Regions from separate parts of the Bacillus sp. LR--39 genome, predicted to be linked through region 1. Evidence: riboswitches for the same ligand, from Rfam matches in the RefSeq annotation. Region 1 holds a riboswitch; each other region holds the start of a gene.

Evidence for each region. Region 1 has a riboswitch for S-adenosylmethionine ahead of metK (methionine adenosyltransferase). Riboswitches for the same ligand answer to the same signal wherever they lie in the genome.
Region 2: it holds a riboswitch for S-adenosylmethionine, as region 1 does, so the genes downstream of both, metN (methionine ABC transporter ATP-binding protein MetN) here and metK (methionine adenosyltransferase) in region 1, are expected to answer to the same signal.
Region 3: it holds a riboswitch for S-adenosylmethionine, as region 1 does, so the genes downstream of both, ACWHAR_RS04855 (2-hydroxyacid dehydrogenase) here and metK (methionine adenosyltransferase) in region 1, are expected to answer to the same signal.

The regions. Positions count from the first base shown of each region.
Region 1 is NZ_JBSIOT010000001.1:21,126-27,095, reverse strand. Features, by position in the region: gene asnB (asparagine synthase (glutamine-hydrolyzing)) at 1-1,090, opposite strand, end outside; gene metK (methionine adenosyltransferase) at 1,234-2,436, opposite strand; SAM riboswitch class I at 2,606-2,745, opposite strand; gene pckA (phosphoenolpyruvate carboxykinase (ATP)) at 2,943-4,526, shown strand; gene ACWHAR_RS00235 (DUF2584 domain-containing protein) at 4,569-4,811, opposite strand; gene ACWHAR_RS00230 (alpha/beta hydrolase family protein) at 4,869-5,642, opposite strand; gene ACWHAR_RS00225 (ABC transporter substrate-binding protein) at 5,782-5,970, shown strand, end outside.
Region 2 is NZ_JBSIOT010000002.1:827,612-833,581, forward strand. Features, by position in the region: gene ACWHAR_RS13925 (acyl-CoA dehydrogenase family protein) at 1-1,592, shown strand, start outside; gene ACWHAR_RS13930 (arsenate reductase family protein) at 1,706-2,062, shown strand; gene gcvH (glycine cleavage system protein GcvH) at 2,122-2,505, shown strand; gene ACWHAR_RS13940 (YusG family protein) at 2,560-2,796, shown strand; gene ACWHAR_RS13945 (toprim domain-containing protein) at 2,866-3,231, shown strand; gene ACWHAR_RS13950 (thioredoxin family protein) at 3,234-3,554, shown strand; gene ACWHAR_RS13955 (SCP2 sterol-binding domain-containing protein) at 3,651-4,001, shown strand; SAM riboswitch class I at 4,113-4,219, shown strand; gene metN (methionine ABC transporter ATP-binding protein MetN) at 4,325-5,350, shown strand; gene ACWHAR_RS13965 (methionine ABC transporter permease) at 5,343-5,970, shown strand, end outside.
Region 3 is NZ_JBSIOT010000001.1:904,971-910,940, forward strand. Features, by position in the region: gene ACWHAR_RS04835 (MarR family winged helix-turn-helix transcriptional regulator) at 1-50, opposite strand, end outside; gene ACWHAR_RS04840 (hypothetical protein) at 250-474, shown strand; gene ACWHAR_RS04845 (hypothetical protein) at 518-745, opposite strand; gene ACWHAR_RS04850 (molybdopterin oxidoreductase family protein) at 857-2,920, opposite strand; SAM riboswitch class I at 3,068-3,160, shown strand; gene ACWHAR_RS04855 (2-hydroxyacid dehydrogenase) at 3,282-4,298, shown strand; gene ACWHAR_RS04860 (FGGY-family carbohydrate kinase) at 4,291-5,757, shown strand; gene ACWHAR_RS04865 (RbtT/DalT/CsbX family MFS transporter) at 5,805-5,970, shown strand, end outside.

The sequences.
Region 1 (5,970 bases):
CTTCCCCGGATAACGCGACCGTTACATGTTTTTTCGCTTCTTTCGCGACAAAGTACAAAGGAATCGCCGCCGGATCTGCAAGCGGGTCATCAAAGTGCCAGACGATTTTCGGAAGCTCGTTCATATACTCCTCGGGAGAAATGACTTTGCTGATGTTTTCAATCCCGAGCGCGGCAGCCGTTTCCTTCGCTACGTCAACCTCACTGAAGCCCTGCTGCTCAAAACCGACGGAAAATGTTTTAAGGCTCGGGTGAAATTCTTTCGCAACTGAGACGATAAAAGAAGAGTCGATACCGCCGGATAGAAATGAACCGACAGGCACGTCACTTCTCATGTGAACTTTGACAGAGTCAAAGATTGCGTCTCTGACTTCTTTCACCAATTTATCTTCATCAGACTGAACAGGCTTAAAGTTCGCTTTGAAATATGTTTTAAACGCGATATCGCCTTCCGGACGGATCGTAAACTGGCTGCCCGGCTCGACTTTTTTCACTTCAGCGTCAAGCGTGCTCGGTTCAGGAACGAATTGGAAAGACATATATTGCTGTAAAGAAGCTGTATCGAGATCAATACCGTTTTGAGCGGCCATTAAACTCTTTCTCTCAGAGGCAAAATATACTTTGTCCCCGATCGTTGTGTAATACAGCGGTTTAATGCCGAACGGGTCTCTCGCGCCGTACATGACGCGGTCAGCTTTGTTCCAGATTAAAAACGCAAACATTCCGCGAAGCTTTGAAGCGGCTTCTTCTTTATAATGACGGTATGTCGCAAGGAGCACTTCGGTATCGGAATCTGTATTGAAAGTGTAGCCTTTCGCTTCAAGTTCTTCTCTCAATTCAATGTAGTTATAGATTTCGCCGTTAAAAATGATCCAATATTTTTCGTCTTCATATGATAAAGGCTGTCCGCCGTTTTCTACGTCAATAATACTGAGCCGTCTGAAGCCGAATCCGACGTGCTCGTCATGATAATACCCATCGCTGTCAGGACCGCGGTGAACGATCATTTGGTTCATTTGTTTGATTAGCTCTTCTTGATCTGCGGTTTGAGTTAATGGATGCTTATTAAAAACACCGACAAATCCACACATAGTATAGCCTCCATAAGTGTAATTTTCTAATTGGACCCCCTTTTTATAGACGCTTTGTTACGCCATTGGTTTCACGCTATGTAAAAAATAAGCATGGCAGCATCTACAAAAAGGGAAAGCCGCTTAAGTAAGCGGCTATAAAATTATTCTCCTAGTGCTTCTTTGCGAAGCGCATCCGCCTTGTCAGTACGCTCCCAAGGAAGATCCACATCATGACGTCCGAAGTGGCCGTAAGCAGCTGTCTGCTTATAGATCGGGCGGCGCAGATCAAGCATTTTAATAATGCCGGCAGGTCTCAGGTCGAAGTTATTCCGTACGACTTCGATCAGTTTTTCTTCAGAAGCTTTTCCTGTATCAAATGTATTGATGGAAATAGAAACAGGCTGTGCCACGCCGATTGCGTATGCAAGCTGCACTTCACAAGAATCAGCAAGACCTGCTGCCACGATGTTTTTCGCTACGTATCTCGCAGCGTATGCCGCAGAACGGTCTACCTTCGTCGCATCCTTACCGGAGAATGCACCGCCGCCGTGGCGTGCATATCCGCCGTATGTGTCAACGATGATTTTACGGCCGGTAAGACCCGCATCACCTTGAGGTCCGCCGATTACGAAACGTCCCGTAGGGTTGATGAAGTATTTTGTCTCTTCATCGATCAGTTCCTCAGGCACGACTGGGTTAATGACATGCTCTTTCAGATTGCGCTGAATCTGCTCAAGCGTAATTTCCGGGTGGTGCTGAGTTGAAATGACGATCGCGTCGATGCGGACCGGCTTGTTGTTTTCATCATATTCAACGGTAACTTGCGTTTTGCCGTCAGGGCGAAGGTACGGAAGAATGTCTTCTTTGCGGACTTCGCTCAAACGGCGGGCTAATTTATGCGCCAAAGAGATCGGAAGCGGCATAAGCTCTTTCGTTTCGTTACACGCATAACCGAACATCAGGCCTTGGTCTCCCGCTCCGATTGCTTCGATTTCAGCATCGCTCATTGTGCCTTCACGCGCTTCAAGAGCCTGATCGACACCCATTGCGATATCCGCAGACTGTTCATCAATTGATGTTAAAACAGCGCAAGTCTCCGCATCAAATCCATATTTGGCGCGTGTGTAGCCGATTTCTTTAATCGTTTCACGGACTGTTTTCGGAATGTCAACGTATGTTGATGTAGTAATCTCTCCGCTTACCAGCACAAGTCCTGTCGTTACAGATGTTTCGCAGGCCACGCGCGCGTTCGGGTCATTTTTTAAAATCTCATCTAAGATACTGTCAGAAATTTGGTCACAGATTTTGTCCGGATGACCCTCAGTAACAGATTCAGATGTAAATAGTCGACGGTTTTTACTCATTCACTTTTCCTCCTGAAAAAAGATCTTTTACAAGACCTTCTCATATGATACGGAACTCGCTCCCTCTTAATACAATGTCATACTATATCAGAGAATGTTAATTGGCATATTTTATGAAATAAAAAAACCTTTTCCACTCGAGGAAAGGGTTTGGTCTGTGTGCCTTTCACTCTTATCGCTCAAGGAAAATATTAAACCTTGCATCAGGTTAGCACCTTGGTTTCCCACAGTGTTTTCACCTGCTTTTTTACAGAGAAACCGGTTGCTGGGCTTCATCGGGCCTGTCCCTCCGCCAGCTCGGGATAAGAGTATCCGCTCAATGAAATATCTTATCGTAAAAGGGCGGAAAGTGTCAATATGAATTAAAGCGATTACGCGCCTTTATTTCGGGAAGCAATGGAAAAACACAAACAAAAAACCTCAAATAGTATAGACTATTTTCAGATATATGTTATACTAATTCCACATTCAGCGAAATACAAATAAACCGGCAAAGGAAGGTTTTTATGAAATTAGTTGATTTAACCGCAGATCTTCAAGCATTACTTGCAAGTCCGAATGTGCATCATAATTTATCGGCTCCAAAACTTACCGAAAAAGTGATCAGCCGAAATGAAGGAACGCTGACATCAACGGGCGCCGTACGCGCCACCACCGGCGCATATACAGGCCGGTCACCTAAAGATAAATTTATCGTACGTGAACAAAGCACAGAAAATCAAATTGATTGGGGCGCGGTGAATCAGCCCATTTCTGAAGAGGCGTTTGAAAAGCTGTACGCCAAAGTCGTCAGCTACTTAAAACAGCGGGATGAACTGTTTGTTTTTGAAGGATTCGCGGGAGCGGATGAAAAATACAGACTGCCGATTACGGTCGTAAATGAATTTGCGTGGCACAATTTATTCGCGCGCCAGCTGTTTATCAGACCGGAGACGGATGAAAGAGATCCGCAAGCGCAGCCTTTCACCATTCTCTCGGCTCCGCATTTTAAAGCAGATCCGGAGACGGACGGCACGCATTCGGAAACGTTTATCATTGTCTCTTTCGAAAAACGCGTCATTTTAATCGGCGGCACCGAATACGCCGGAGAAATGAAAAAATCAATATTCTCCATTATGAACTTCCTGCTTCCGCAGCAGGATATACTGCCGATGCATTGCTCAGCCAACGTCGGTGAAAAAGGCGATGTCGCCCTGTTTTTCGGCCTTTCCGGCACAGGGAAAACGACGCTTTCAGCCGATGCAGACCGCAAACTGATCGGCGATGACGAGCACGGCTGGTCAGATTCCGGCGTTTTCAACATTGAAGGCGGATGTTACGCTAAATGTATCAATCTGAGCGAGGAAAAAGAACCGCAGATTTTTCGTGCGATCCGCTTCGGGTCTGTTCTTGAGAATGTCGTGCTTGATGAAAAAACGGGTGAAGCGGATTACGACAATTCCTTCTACACGGAAAACACAAGAGCCGCATATCCGATTGAGATGATCGGCAATATCGTGCAGCCGAGCATTGCCGGCCATCCGCAGGCGATCGTCTTTCTAACGGCGGACGCATTCGGCGTGCTTCCTCCGATCAGCAAACTGACGAAGGAACAGGCGATGTATCATTTCTTAAGCGGGTACACCAGTAAACTCGCGGGAACCGAGCGCGGCGTGACATCTCCGCAAACGACTTTCTCGACGTGCTTCGGTTCACCGTTCCTTCCGCTTCCGGCGCATGTATATGCCGAAATGCTCGGGCATAAAATCGACGAACACGGCGTTCAAGTCTTTCTGGTCAACACAGGCTGGACCGGCGGAGGGTACGGAGTCGGAGAACGGATGAAACTTTCGTATACAAGAGCGATGGTTAAGGCCGCTATTGAAGGCAGACTGAACCAGACTGACATGACGGCAGACAGCATTTTCGGCCTGCGCAGCCCCGTTCATGTTCCGGGCGTGCCGGATGAAGTTCTTCAGCCTGAAAACACGTGGAGCGATAAACAAGCATACAACGAAAAAGCGCTGTTTTTAGCCAATGAGTTTAAAGAAAACTTTAAAAAGTTTTCCCATGCAGACTCGATTGCCAAAGCCGGCGGACCTCTCGTGTAATCAAAAAAGCCAAGGGCGTTTATGCCCTCGGCTTTTGTTTTTTCAGTTTGTCGAATGAAGCGACGTGAGTCTGTATGTAATGCTTGTCCGGCCGTTCGCCCATTCGAGCTTTTGGACCTCGCCGGTGCCGGATTTCTCGCCGGTTTTCGTTTTGCGCACGTCCATCGGAATATCAAGAGGATAGACGCGGTAGCCCTCTTTCTCCAATAAAAAGATATTTTCCTCTATCCGTTTTTCATTGCCTTTTGTCACAATCATGGTATTAAATTCAACAGGCATTCCCAAAATGAAAATCCCCTTTCATTCTCTTATTCTTTATTATCATATCATAAATCAGGCATCTTACCGCGTCTTCATCCATTCTGCCAGCCGCCGGACAATGCGTCTGTTTTCCTGCGGCGGAAAATAATGCGTAAAACCGCTGTAATACCAAGTTTCCACCGGTTTCCCCGCCTCTTTCAGCTTGTCCTCGATCAGCCGGGCGTGTTCGATCGAAACATTCTCATCATTCTCTCCATGGATGAGCAGCACAGGGGCCTGAATGCGGTCTGCTTTTTCAAACGGCGAACGCCATCTGTATTCATCCGGCACCTTTTTCGGCGTGCCGCCGATCACCCGCTTCATCATCCGCCGCATATCCTTCCGCTCTTCATAAGTAAGCACCATATCGCTCACACCGCCCCATGATACGAGCGAAGCCGCTTGATGCCCCATTTCAATCGCGGTTAAAAGCCCCATGATTCCGCCCCGGGAAAAACCGAAAATATGCACCCGCCCTTCCCTGACGTTCGGATGCTCCCGAAGCAGGCGAAAAGCGGAAAACGCATCCTCTCTGTCCTCTCCCGCAAAATCTTCATTTCCCTCGCCGCCCTGGTTGCCTCTGTAATAAGGCGCAAACACGACAAAGCCTTGGGAAGCGAATTGAACGATTCTTCCGGGGCGTACCATGCCGACATTTTTTATGCCGCCGCGCAAATATAAAAAACCGTCATATGTGCCCGGCGCCGCAGGCTCGGCAAGGAGCCCCTTTACCTTCAGCCCTTCTGACTCATAGCATACCGCAAAGAGGCGGACATGCGGACTCGGAGACGGGAACCTTTTCTTTTCTGCCAGCAAAACAATGCGCCTCCTTATATCATCAGTTTTTTTATTCTTTCCCAACGTGAATATGGGCACTCACACATTTTTTATACCCATCATACGATATGTAAAGCAGAAAAGGTTATTTTAACGCTTAAAACAAGGAGGTTACACCGTGAACAAATGGCTCAAAACGGGCTGCGTTTTTGTCATATGCGCCTTTTTCCTGCTCATTCTTCCGGCCTGCAGACAGGAAGAAAGTCTGACGAAGGTAAAGGTGGCGGAAGTCACACACTCCATCTTCTATACGCCTATGTATGTCGCTGAAGCAAAAGGTTTCTTTAAAAAAGAAGGGCTCCAAGTG
Region 2 (5,970 bases), on a different contig from region 1:
TCAGACTGTTGAAAAAAGCCGGAGATCTCGGCCTCCTCGGAGCAGACGTGCCTGAAGAGTACGGCGGAATCGGCCTGGATAAAATCAGTTCAGCCTTCATTACGGAAAAGTTTTCACGTGCCGGCAGCTTTTCGCTGTCTTACGGCGCTCACGTCGGTATCGGCTCATTGCCGATCGTGTTCTTCGGAACGGAAGAACAGAAGAAAACCTATTTGCCGGACTTGGCTTCAGGACAAAGAATCGCGGCATACGCCTTAACTGAGCCCGGTTCAGGTTCAGATGCCCTCGGCGCGAAAACGACAGCTGTTTTGAATGAAGCAGGCACACACTATATTCTTAACGGAGAAAAGCAATGGATTACAAACTCCGCCTTTGCAGATGTCTTTGTCGTCTACGCTAAAGTGGACGGAGATAAATTTTCCGCATTTATCGTAGAAAAGAACTATCCGGGCGTGTCAACGGGCCCGGAAGAGAAAAAAATGGGGATTAAGGGTTCATCGACAAGAACGCTGATTTTAGATCAGGCGGAAGTCCCGAAAGAAAACCTTCTCGGCGAAATCGGAAAAGGCCATGTCATCGCTTTTAATATTCTGAATATCGGGCGCTACAAGCTTGCCGTCGGCACAATCGGCGCTTCAAAACGGGTGATTGAGCTGTCTGCCGCTTATGCGAACCAGCGCCGGCAATTTAAAACGCCGATCTCAAGCTTCACGCTCACTCAGGAAAAGCTTGCGACGATGTCAGCGCGGCTTTACGCGATGGAGAGCTCTGTATACAGAACAGTGGGTTTATTCGAAGATAATATGAGCAGATTGACGGAAGAGGAGCAAAAGGACGGACGCGAAGTCGCGAAGTCAATCGCCGAGTACGCGATTGAATGCTCGCTCAACAAAATGTGCGGTTCTGAAACGCTTGATTACATTGCCGATGAAGGCGTTCAAATTCACGGCGGTTACGGATTTATGCAGGAATATGAAGTGGAGCGTGCCTATCGCGACTCAAGAATCAACAGAATTTTTGAAGGCACAAATGAAATCAACCGCCTGATCGTAACGAGCACGTTCCTGAAAAAAGCCGTAAAAGGTCAGCTGCCGCTCTTTGAAAAAGCAAAAGCGCTCCAAGAAGAACTCATGATGCTGATGCCTGAAGAGCCGGGCTCAGAACCTCTCGAACAGGAAAAATACATTGTCAGACAGGCGAAAAAGATCGCCCTCTTGACAGCGGGTCTCGCGGCGCAGAAATACGGCAAAGAGATCGAAGGCGAGCAGGAAATCATGGTGAACATTGCCGATATTGTCAGCGCGCTGTACGCTTTGGAATCTTCCGTCCTCAGAACGGAAAAAGCAATTGCGGCGGACGGTGCCGAAAAAGCCGCGCAGAAGCTGTTATATACGGAAATCTTTGCCCAGGAAGCCCTTCAGAACATTGAAGCGCACGCCAAAGAATCACTGATCGCCATGGAGGAAGGGGATTCCCTCCGCATGATGCTTTCCGTGCTGCGCAAACTGACGCGCCTGACGCCGAAAAACCTCATTCAGAAAAAACGTGAAGCGGCAGCCGCCGTCTTCCGTGAAGAAAAATATACGGTCTGATCACATGCTGAAAGCGCTCCTTCATCAGGGGCGCTTTTTCACGAAGCAACGTTATAGGTTTTTACAAGTGATTGTGTTAAAATAACGACGATCATTTACAAGGGGTGAAGAAGATGTCGTTAAATTTTTACTGGTACCCTAAATGCGGAACGTGCCGTAATGCGAAAAAATGGCTGGAAGACCGCGGTAAGGAAATAAACGAAATACATATCGCGGAGGAAACTCCGTCGAAAGAAGAAATTAAAGACCTCTATGAGAAGAGCGGTCTTGAGCTCAAAAAGTTTTTCAACACGAGCGGAATGAAATACCGCGAGCTGAACTTAAAGGAAAAACTGTACCACATGTCAGAGGATGAACAGCTTGAACTCCTGGCATCAGACGGTATGCTCCTGAAACGCCCGATTACGACAGACGGCGAAAAAGTCACTGTCGGCTTTAAAGAAGACCAATTCGAAAAATATTGGATGTAATGCCAGGTTCAAAGAATTATGGTATCTTCTTATTATAAGAAAAAAATGGAGGGATTTAGATGAGCACACCGAAAGATATGCGTTATTCCAAAGAGCACGAATGGGTCAAAGTTGAGGACGGAAAAGCCCGCATCGGGATTACACATTTCGCGCAAGCCGAACTTGGCGACATCGTCTTTGTCGAGCTTCCGGAAGTCGGCGCCGAAATTAAAGCGGACGAGCCATTCGGCAGCGTGGAATCCGTCAAAACCGTATCCGAACTGTACGCACCGATTAACGGAACGGTGACGGAAGTGAACGAAGACCTTGATGACAGTCCTGAATTCGTAAACGAGTCTCCGTATGAAAAAGCGTGGATGATCGTCGTGGAACCGGCTGATGCTGAAGAAATCGAAAACCTCATGACTTCCGAGCAATATGACGAAATGACACAGGAAGACTGATCGGATAGCAAACGGGCCATTTGGACATTCTATCTGTAACGGGAGGTGTCTAAAATGGCTTTTGATAAACAAAAGGTCGATGTGACGGAGAACGTTACGGGCCGCTTTCAAAACGGCCGGTTTTCCTTGTTTCATGAAAATGAAGCCATCGGCGAGATGACAGGCATGGACCAGTACGAGCTCAAACAGGGCTTTTCATTTGAAAATCAAAAATTTTATAAAACAGCCGATGTCATAAACGGCAGCGATCCGAAATATGTCGATTGCGATTATGAGAGTGGCTGGTGTTAACAGTTGGCGGTGAATTTCACTGCCTTCTTTTTCAATCTGACGCTAAAACAATCGGCAGGTGACGCGCTTATGTACAACGGAGATGAAAAGGTCATTATCGTAGAAGGAAAATCTGATAAAATCAAAGTCAGGGAAGTGCTCATCGAACCCGCAGAAATCGTCTGTACAAACGGGACGATCGGCCAAACCGAACTGGAAGATTTGGCGGACCGCCTGTTTGACAGAGACGTCTATATTTTAACGGACGCAGATGACTCCGGAGAAAAATTAAGAAAACAGCTGAAACGGGAGCTTCCCGAAGCGCGCCATATTTATATAGACAGAACATACAGGCAAGTCGAGTCGTGCCCAGGCCATCATCTCGCATCTGTGCTGATCAGAGCCGGCTTTGATGCTGACACTGTATTTTTGAAAAAGAACGACCTGAGGTGGTAAACATGAAAGAACTCCAAGAAAATGAACTCGAATCGATTCAGGATGACGTTTATCTCCTGTATTTGTACACCCCGTTTTGCGGCACATGCCAGCTGGCGTCCAAAATGCTTACTGTCGTCGAAGAAATGCTGCCCGGCGCCGCCTTCTATAAAAACAACGTGAATTATTCCCCCGCATTCGCCAAAGCCTATCAGATTGAAAGCGTTCCGTGCTTTTTGCTGTTTAAAGGCGGAGAGCTTGTTGAGAAAGGATACGCCTTCCGCTCCGTTTCCTATTTATATGAGCTGATTAAACAAAAAACATCGCAAACGTTCCCGATGTGACAATATTTACAGGAAAATGTCGTGCGGTTTATAAAGGGTTCTGTCCGTTAAAAAGAGAAAGTGTATGTATGGCCATTAAAACGGGAGGTTATACGAGTGGAGAAAATAGAAGTTTCAGAGAATGACGGACAGCATCTGTTTTTGAAACCGCTATTAAACGCCTCAACGCTGCTGATTACATTCCAAGGAGAAACAGAAGCCTTAACGGTCTCAATTAACGGACAGGGAGAAATGAGAAAAACGTCGGTTTCAAAGGAAAAATCTAATTTGACCTTTTACGGAAACCAGACGGAAATCATCCATCTCCTGCATGGTGATGTCTCTTTGCAAAAGCTTATCCAAAGCGGAAAACTCAAAGTGAAAGGATCATTCAGAGCTCTGCTGAAGCTGGAGGCCATCCTCTGGCTGACAAACGGATTTTTTCAGGCGATCAGTAAACGGCCTTAAACTGCCAATCTACTATGTGACAATAGCTTCCAATATTTATTTTATTGACTTTTTATCATTCGCCGTGCTATTCTACAGTAAGAATTTCCGGACGAAAATACGATATGTTTTCTCTTATCAAGAGAGGTGGAGGGAAGTGCCCTATGAAGCCCGGCAACCATCAACAATGTTGAAATGGTGCCAATTCACTCGAAGCGGTCTGCTTTGGAAGATGAGAGAAAGGCCTTTTTCAATAAGCCTTTCTGCTCATTTTTGCAGAAAGGCTTTTCTTTTGCGGAGAAACCCGGAAGATTTCTTAGAATAGTGTAAGGCGGGTGATTGCTTTGATCCATCTTCAAAATGTTTCAAAAATTTACAAAGCGAAGCATGGGGATGTCAATGCTGTCCAAGATGTCACTCTTGATATCAAAAAGGGCGAAATATTTGGAATTATAGGATATAGCGGAGCTGGTAAAAGTTCCTTAATCCGTCTCCTGAACGGCCTTGAAAAGCCGACGTCGGGAACCGTGGAAGTCGCGGGGACGGAATTAAATAAAGTAAGCAGCCGCGGACTGAGAAAAGCGCGCCAGGAAATCAGCATGATCTTCCAGCATTTTAACCTTCTGTGGTCGCGCACCGTCCGGGAGAACATTATGTTCCCGCTGGAAATCGCCGGCGTGAAAAAAAGCGAACGGGTCCGCCGCGCTGATGAATTGATTAAACTGGTCGGATTAGAGGGGAAAGAAAAGTCTTATCCGTCGCAGCTGAGCGGCGGTCAAAAGCAGCGTGTCGGCATCGCCCGGGCGCTCGCCAATAATCCGAAAGTCCTTCTGTGCGATGAAGCGACATCAGCGCTTGATCCGCAGACGACCGATTCAATTTTGGATCTTTTATCCGATATAAATGACAGACTCGGTCTGACGATCGTGCTCATTACCCATGAAATGCACGTCATCCGAAAAATCTGCAACAGAGTCGCCGTCATGGAAAACGGGAAAGTCGTTGAAGAAGGCGAAGTACTCCAAGTTTTCAGAAACCCGCGCGAACCGATGACCAAGCGTTTCGTTCAGCAGGTGACAGAACCGGAGGAGACGAAAGAAACCATCCAGCATTTTCTGCAGGAAACAGCGACAGGAAAAACGATTCAGCTTTCATTTGTCGGGCAGGCAGCTGAGCAGCCCCTCATTACGGAAATGATCCGAAACTTTGATGTGGACGTCAATATTCTGCAGGGGAAAATTTCACAGACGAAGGACGGAGCCTACGGTTCTTTATTCATTCATATTGACGGTCAGGAAAAAGAAGTAGAAAACGTGATCCGGTTCATCAAAGACAAACAGGTAGAAGCAGAGGTGATCACAAATGTTTGAAAAATGGTTCCCGAACGTTGATATAACCGAGCTGTGGACGGCCACATACGAGACCCTTTATATGACGGTCATTGCTTTAGTTTTTTCATTTATCATCGGAGCGATTCTCGGTCTTCTGCTCTTTTTAACGGGCAAGGGAAGCTTATGGGAAAATAAAATCATTAACACCGTGATTGCGGCGGTCGTTAATATTTTCAGGTCTATTCCGTTTCTTATTTTAATTATTCTGCTTCTCGGTTTTACTAAGTTTTTAGTCAGATCGATTTTAGGGCCGAACGCCGCATTGCCGGCGCTGATTATCGGCTCCGCGCCGTTTTATGCCCGACTTGTTGAAATCGCGCTGCGGGAAGTCAATAAAGGAGTCATCGAAGCTGCCAGATCAATGGGAGCAAAGACACCGACAATTATCTTCAAAGTGCTGATTCCTGAATCAATGCCTGCGTTAATTTCAGGTATCACCGTTACGGCCATCGCCCTGATCGGATCTACCGCCATTGCCGGCGCCATCGGTTCAGGCGGACTCGGAAACCTTGCATATGTAGAAGGCTACCAGTCCAATAATACGGATGTAACGTTTGTAGCGACAGTATTTATACTCATCATCGTCTTTATCATTCAGA
Region 3 (5,970 bases), 880 kb from region 1:
TAACTTTGCTGCATAACATGCAGTTCCTTCATTAATAATTTAATATCCATAAGTTATCTCCTATCTAAATCGTCACCATGTTGACAATGACAATATACATTGAAATGAAAAACAAGTCAACATGGTGACTAATAGTAGCGGCTACGGCTGTTTTCAAAAATGTCACAGGCAGTCGGAGTGTTTACAAAAGGGGAAATAAGTATAATAAATGCGAAAAGGGCATTAATCTAAAGTGAGAAGGTGTTTGGCATGCAGAAAGTGAACTGGTCAGAACAGTATGAATGGTTCAATAAACAAGATGAAAAAGACGGGTGTTTAATGGCGCTCCTTCGTCATGAGCTTACATATGAGGAAGTCATACGGTTATATATGAAAGGGTTTTATTTGAAATCAAAAGAAGGGGATGTTTCGTTACGTAAGAACGATATCTGTCGTATGTTTGGGGTTGAAGAGAGGCAGGGCGGCAAATCTTAATGAACGGGAAGAGAAAAACTCTTCCCGCTTTTCATGGCAGCTGTTATTCTTTTTCCAGCATGGAAGTCAGCCATTCTCTTAATGTATTCTTCTGCACATACCGCTTTCCGTTTCTCGTGATATGCGGAATGTCAGAGGTGTCGGGCACGATTTGTTTTGCTTCTTCCTTCGTAACTCCTAAATAATAACCAATATAGAAGTGCAGATCTTTTTCTTTAATGAGAATGTGGTCAGTGTGTTCATGAGGATCAGGTGATTTAAAGTTTTTCAATCCGTCTCCGATGAAATATCCGGCTAAAGCGATTCCAATGCCGGTAATATATCCAAACCTCCAATAAACGTTATCATTTTGGATTCAGCCTTCAGCAAAACCGTCGGGCGTTTATTGCGGACGGTTTTGATTGCTGAGCTTTTCCACCTGCACCTTTCCGGAGAAGAAAACAGCGCCTCCGCCCATATCCGCCAGCCGATCGGGCGTGAGCGAATTGACGAGCTGTTTTTTATCATCCATATCGGCCCAAAGACCTTGGCTGACTGCAACGCCGGGAAGCACCTGTTCGCCGACCGAAGCTGTTAATTCACACTCGCCGCGGTGATTCCAAACTCTAACGGTTTCCCCGTCTTCTATGTTCCGGCGTACAGCATCCTCTGTATGAATAAAAAGCTTTGGCGCTTTTTCCAGTTTTACGTGTTTTTCATTATTCGAAAATGTCGAATTTAAAAAATTATGATTCGGTCCCGGGACAAATAAAAGCGGAAAATCGTCATCGCTCTCAAGAGGGATATGTGTCGGCAGCGCGGGATAACCGTCCTGTTTCATCTTTTCCGAATATAATTCAATTCTTCCGCTCGGTGTCTTGAGCTTTCCCGGAAAAAGCGGTTTTTTCCGTTTGGCTTTCATGAAGGAATGGCGTGAGAGCGCTTCGTAATCAATATCCTCGATATACGGATTGTCGGGAAAGTCCAGCGCCTGTCTGATCAATTCTTCATCGGAATCCTGAAGCTCCTGCTCGGTAAATCCCATTGCCCCGGCAAGCAAACGGAACACTTCCGTATTCGATTTGCTGTCCCCGTAGGGTTCGATCACCGGTTTTTGCAGCTGAATAAAATGATGCCAGTAAGACGTGTAAAAATCCGTGTTTTCAAAAGCGGATGCAGCAGGGAGCACGATATCCGCATATTTGGCGGTTTCCGTTAAAAACAGATCGTGAACGACTGTAAATAAATCCTCACGCAGCAGGCCTTTTCTGACTTTATTCGCTTCCGGCGCAACCACTGCGGGATTCGTACCGTAAATAAACAGGGAGCGCACGGGCGGTTTTGTTTCTAACAGAACGCTTCCGAGCCTGTTCATATTAAATGATCGTGGCTTTTTGCCGTAAAGCAGATCAGGCCGCTGGAGCGCTTGTCTGTTATAGTTTAATACCGCGCTGTTGTGCTTGATTGCGCCTCCACCGGTGTTGAGCCACTGTCCTGTAACAGCCGGTAGACAGGCAACTGTGCGGACGATCATTCCGCCATTGTCATGGTGCTGAATGCCGTTTCCGATCCTGATAAGGGAAGGGGAGGTTTCCCCGTACATTCTCGCAAGGCGTCTGATATCGTCGGCTTTAACGCCTGTAATAGCAGAAACTGTTTCCGGATCATAGTGTTGAACATGCGCTTTTAATTCGTCACTGCCTTCGGTGTATTCTGTGAGAAATGCTTCATCGTGAAGGTTTTCGTCGAATAAGACATGCATGATACCGAGGGCGAGTGCGGCATCTGTGCCGGGCCGAATGGGAATAAACCAATCGGCAAGCCGGCCGGTTTGGTTCTTATGTACATCGATAACGACAATTTTAGCCCCTTTTTTCCGGGCTTTTTGAGCAATCATGACTTGGTGCATATTCGTGCTGACGGCATTGATCCCCCAAAAAATAAAGAGCTTTGCATGTATGGTCTCCTCCGGATCAGTACCCGCTCCTTCACCCATTGTATAGTTATAGCCTTCAGATCCGGCTTTGCTGCAAATCGTCCGTTCGAGATGACTCGCTCCGAGACGATGGAAAAAACGGCGGTCCATTCCCTCTGCCGCCAGTTTTCCCATGTTGCCGTAAAAGCTGTACGGAAGAATGCTTTCCGCTCCTTCTTCGGCAATAAGCTCTTTCCAGCGCGCACTGATCGTATTGAACGCTTCCTCCCAGGAAATAGGCGCAAACGCGGCTTCACCTTTTTTACCGATCCGTTTTAACGGAACGGTTAAGCGCTTCTCATCATAAATACGCTCAGCCATGTGTCTGACTTTGTTGCAAATATTCCCTGATGTGACCGGGTGATCGGGGTCTCCCTGAATGTTAACGATTTTTCCGTCTTTTTTTGTCACAAGCAAGCCGCATTGATCGGGACAGTCTAGTGAGCATACCGACTTAAAGACCCCGTTCGGCTGTGTTGCAGCAGAATTCATAGCCCATTTCTCCTCTTTGTTTATATTGTAAGCATTATAACATTTCAAAATCGAACGTCAATTCAGAAAAAAAGTGTTGACATCACGGAAAGACTTTTCTATGATGAGTTTATTCTTTTAAACAGCCTGACAATTTCATCATTTTATTTTCTATCCAGAGAGGTGGAGGGACTGGCCCTATGAAACCTCGGCAACATTTATTGTGCCAATTCCAGCAAGCGCATGCTTGAAAGATAGGAAAGAATGATCTATACATATTTGTGCGCTTCAAGCGCATAAAGACGGTATATGAATCTCTTTCCTTCTTTGGGGAAAGAGATTTTTTTATGAAAAAATTTATGTGAAAAGGATGTTTTGCACCATGACGGTTTTAATTACCTCGCCATATCACGACGAGGGGCTGAAGGAGCTGACTGAGCTGTTCGGCCGGACTGTGCACCGGCCGTGGAAGAAGAACGGCCGGGCCTATCGGGAAGATGAATTAATCCGAATGATTCAAGAGACAAACGCGTCGGGGCTTATTACTGAACTTGATGAGGTGTCTGAGCGTGTTATTGACATATTGCCCGATTCCGCTTTTATCGGTGTCTGCAGAGGAACGCCGTCTAATGTGAATATTGCGGCGGCGACTAAAAGAAAAATCCCCGTTTTCTTTACACCGGCCCGCAATGCCCAGGCTGTTGCTGAAATGTTTATCGGAAATGTGATTTCATTTTTACGTCATACGTATTCTTCCCTTCAGTGGCTGAAGGACGGGAAGTGGAATGGTGAATATTTGCAGGCTTACGTCAAATTCAGAGGAAATGAGCTGACGGGGAAAACAGTCGGCCTTATCGGTTTCGGAGCTGTCGGACAGAGAATCGCCCGGCTATTGGCCGCTTTTGACTGCAAGGTGCTTTACTATGACCCATTTGTCCGTCATGAAAACCGGGAGTATGAAAAAACGACGATTGAACGGGTATTTTCTGAAAGTGATATTGTTTCCGTTCACTTGCCGCGCACAGAAGAAACCATCGGCCTTATCGGCGCCCGGCACTTTCAATTGATGAAACAGGAAGCTGTTTTTGTCAATACGTCAAGAGCGGCGGTTACAGACAGGGAAGAGCTGCTGCGGGTGCTGAAAGAACGGCGGATTAAGGGAGCGATCCTTGACGTGTTTTATCACGAACCGCCTGAATCTTCTGATTATGAATTGATCTCTTTGCCGAATGTGTTAGCGACTCCCCATTTAGCGGGCGCAACATTTGAAGTGGAAGATCATCATGTGAAGATTTTAAATGAAGCGCTTTTCAAATGGAAACAAGATCAAACCTGCTCAATACGTGAACTTTATAACAAAAGAGAACTTGAACCGGAAGGAGGAGGCTGTAATGGATGAACAAAAAGGCTACCTTGTATTTGACATCGGGACGGGGAATGCGCGAGTCGCGGTCGTGACTGCCGGCGGCGATGTGACCGCGCTTGAAAGGGAAGACATTGAATATGTGACGGATCCGCTTTATCCGGACGGACGATATTTCTCACCGGAAGAGTTATGGAAGCAAATCAGCGCTATGGCAAGGAAGGTTATTGGCAAAAGCCCTCATATTACATTAATCGGAATCACCTCAACAAGCCAGAGGCAGGGAATTGTTCTGATCAATAAAGATAAAAAGGCATTTCTCGGTCTGCCCAACATTGATAACAGAGGGCGTGAATGGGAAGACGGGATTGAGGCAAAAGAAGAAGTGCATCAGCAAACCGGACGTCTTCCGAGCGCTTTATTTTCCGCCATGAAACTTGTCGGATTAAAAGCTAGACAGCCGTCTTTATGGAAAGAAGTGAAGTACATCACAAGCATCAGTGACTGGGTGACATTTGAGCTGAGCGGTATTTTAAGCTATGAACCGTCACAGGCTGCTGAAACACTGCTGTTTGACGTAAGGAAAAAGGCGTGGTCAGAGACATTATGCAACATCTTCGGTGTGCCTTCTGCCATTCTTCCTTCACTCGTCCGATCTGGGACGGTTGTCGGAATGTTAACGTTTAAGAAAACGGCGGTTCTCGGTCTTTCTGAAAGAGTGCCTGTGATTGCAGGCGGGGGAGACACACAGCTTGCCATCAAAAGTGCAGATGCAAAGCCGGGAGATATCGTCATCGTATCCGGCACGACGACGCCGATTATAAAGATAACAGCTGAGACCGGAACCGAAAGATTAGAGAATGCATGGCTGAATTGCCATACAGAAGAAGGTCAATGGCTTCTTGAAACGAATCCGGGTGTAACAGGACTCAATTATCAAAAATTAAAATCCATTTTTTATCCGAATGAATCCTACGGCGTCATGGAACGGGAAATCGCAAGTCTGCCGAAACATGATCATGCTTGTATTTCTGCGTTAGGCTCCTATTTATCGCCAGAGAAAAACGCACTGGCAAAAGGCGGATTTATTTTTGACGCCCCGCTGTCCCAAAACTTAAGCAGAGCCCATTTTGTCAAAGCCGCACTGCTGGAAATCGCTTTTTCAATCAAATGGAACTATGAGGCGTTAACAGAGGTGGCTTCCTTTTCAAAAGATTATGTGAAGGTGTGCGGCGGCGGTTTCCAAAGTGATGCTTTGACACAGTTTCTTGCTAACCTTCTCCAAAAGAAAATTTATAAGAGAGAGGGGTTCAGCCAGGCATCCGCAATGGGAGCGGCGATGATTTGCAACGAAGCTCTCGGTGTGAAAGCAGAGCTTTCGAGCCGCACAAAGGTAATTGAGCCGGAAGCGGATCAGACGGATCTCTTCCTATATGAAGAATGGAAATATACGCAAAAGTTATTTACTCGTTTTCAGCCGGCGGTGAAAGCCTGACTTGGGGATGAGATGACAACATGAAAGTTTGCTGAGGAGGAACAAAAATGCTTAATAAAATAGGAATTCCGAAACAGCTCGCCTGGGGATTTTTGGGAGTCGTGCTGTTTATGATGGGGGATGGCCTTGAACAAGGCTGGCTCAGCCCGTTTTTAGTTGAAAACGGCTTGACGGTACAGCAATCAGCATCCCTGTTTACGGTTTACGGTATTT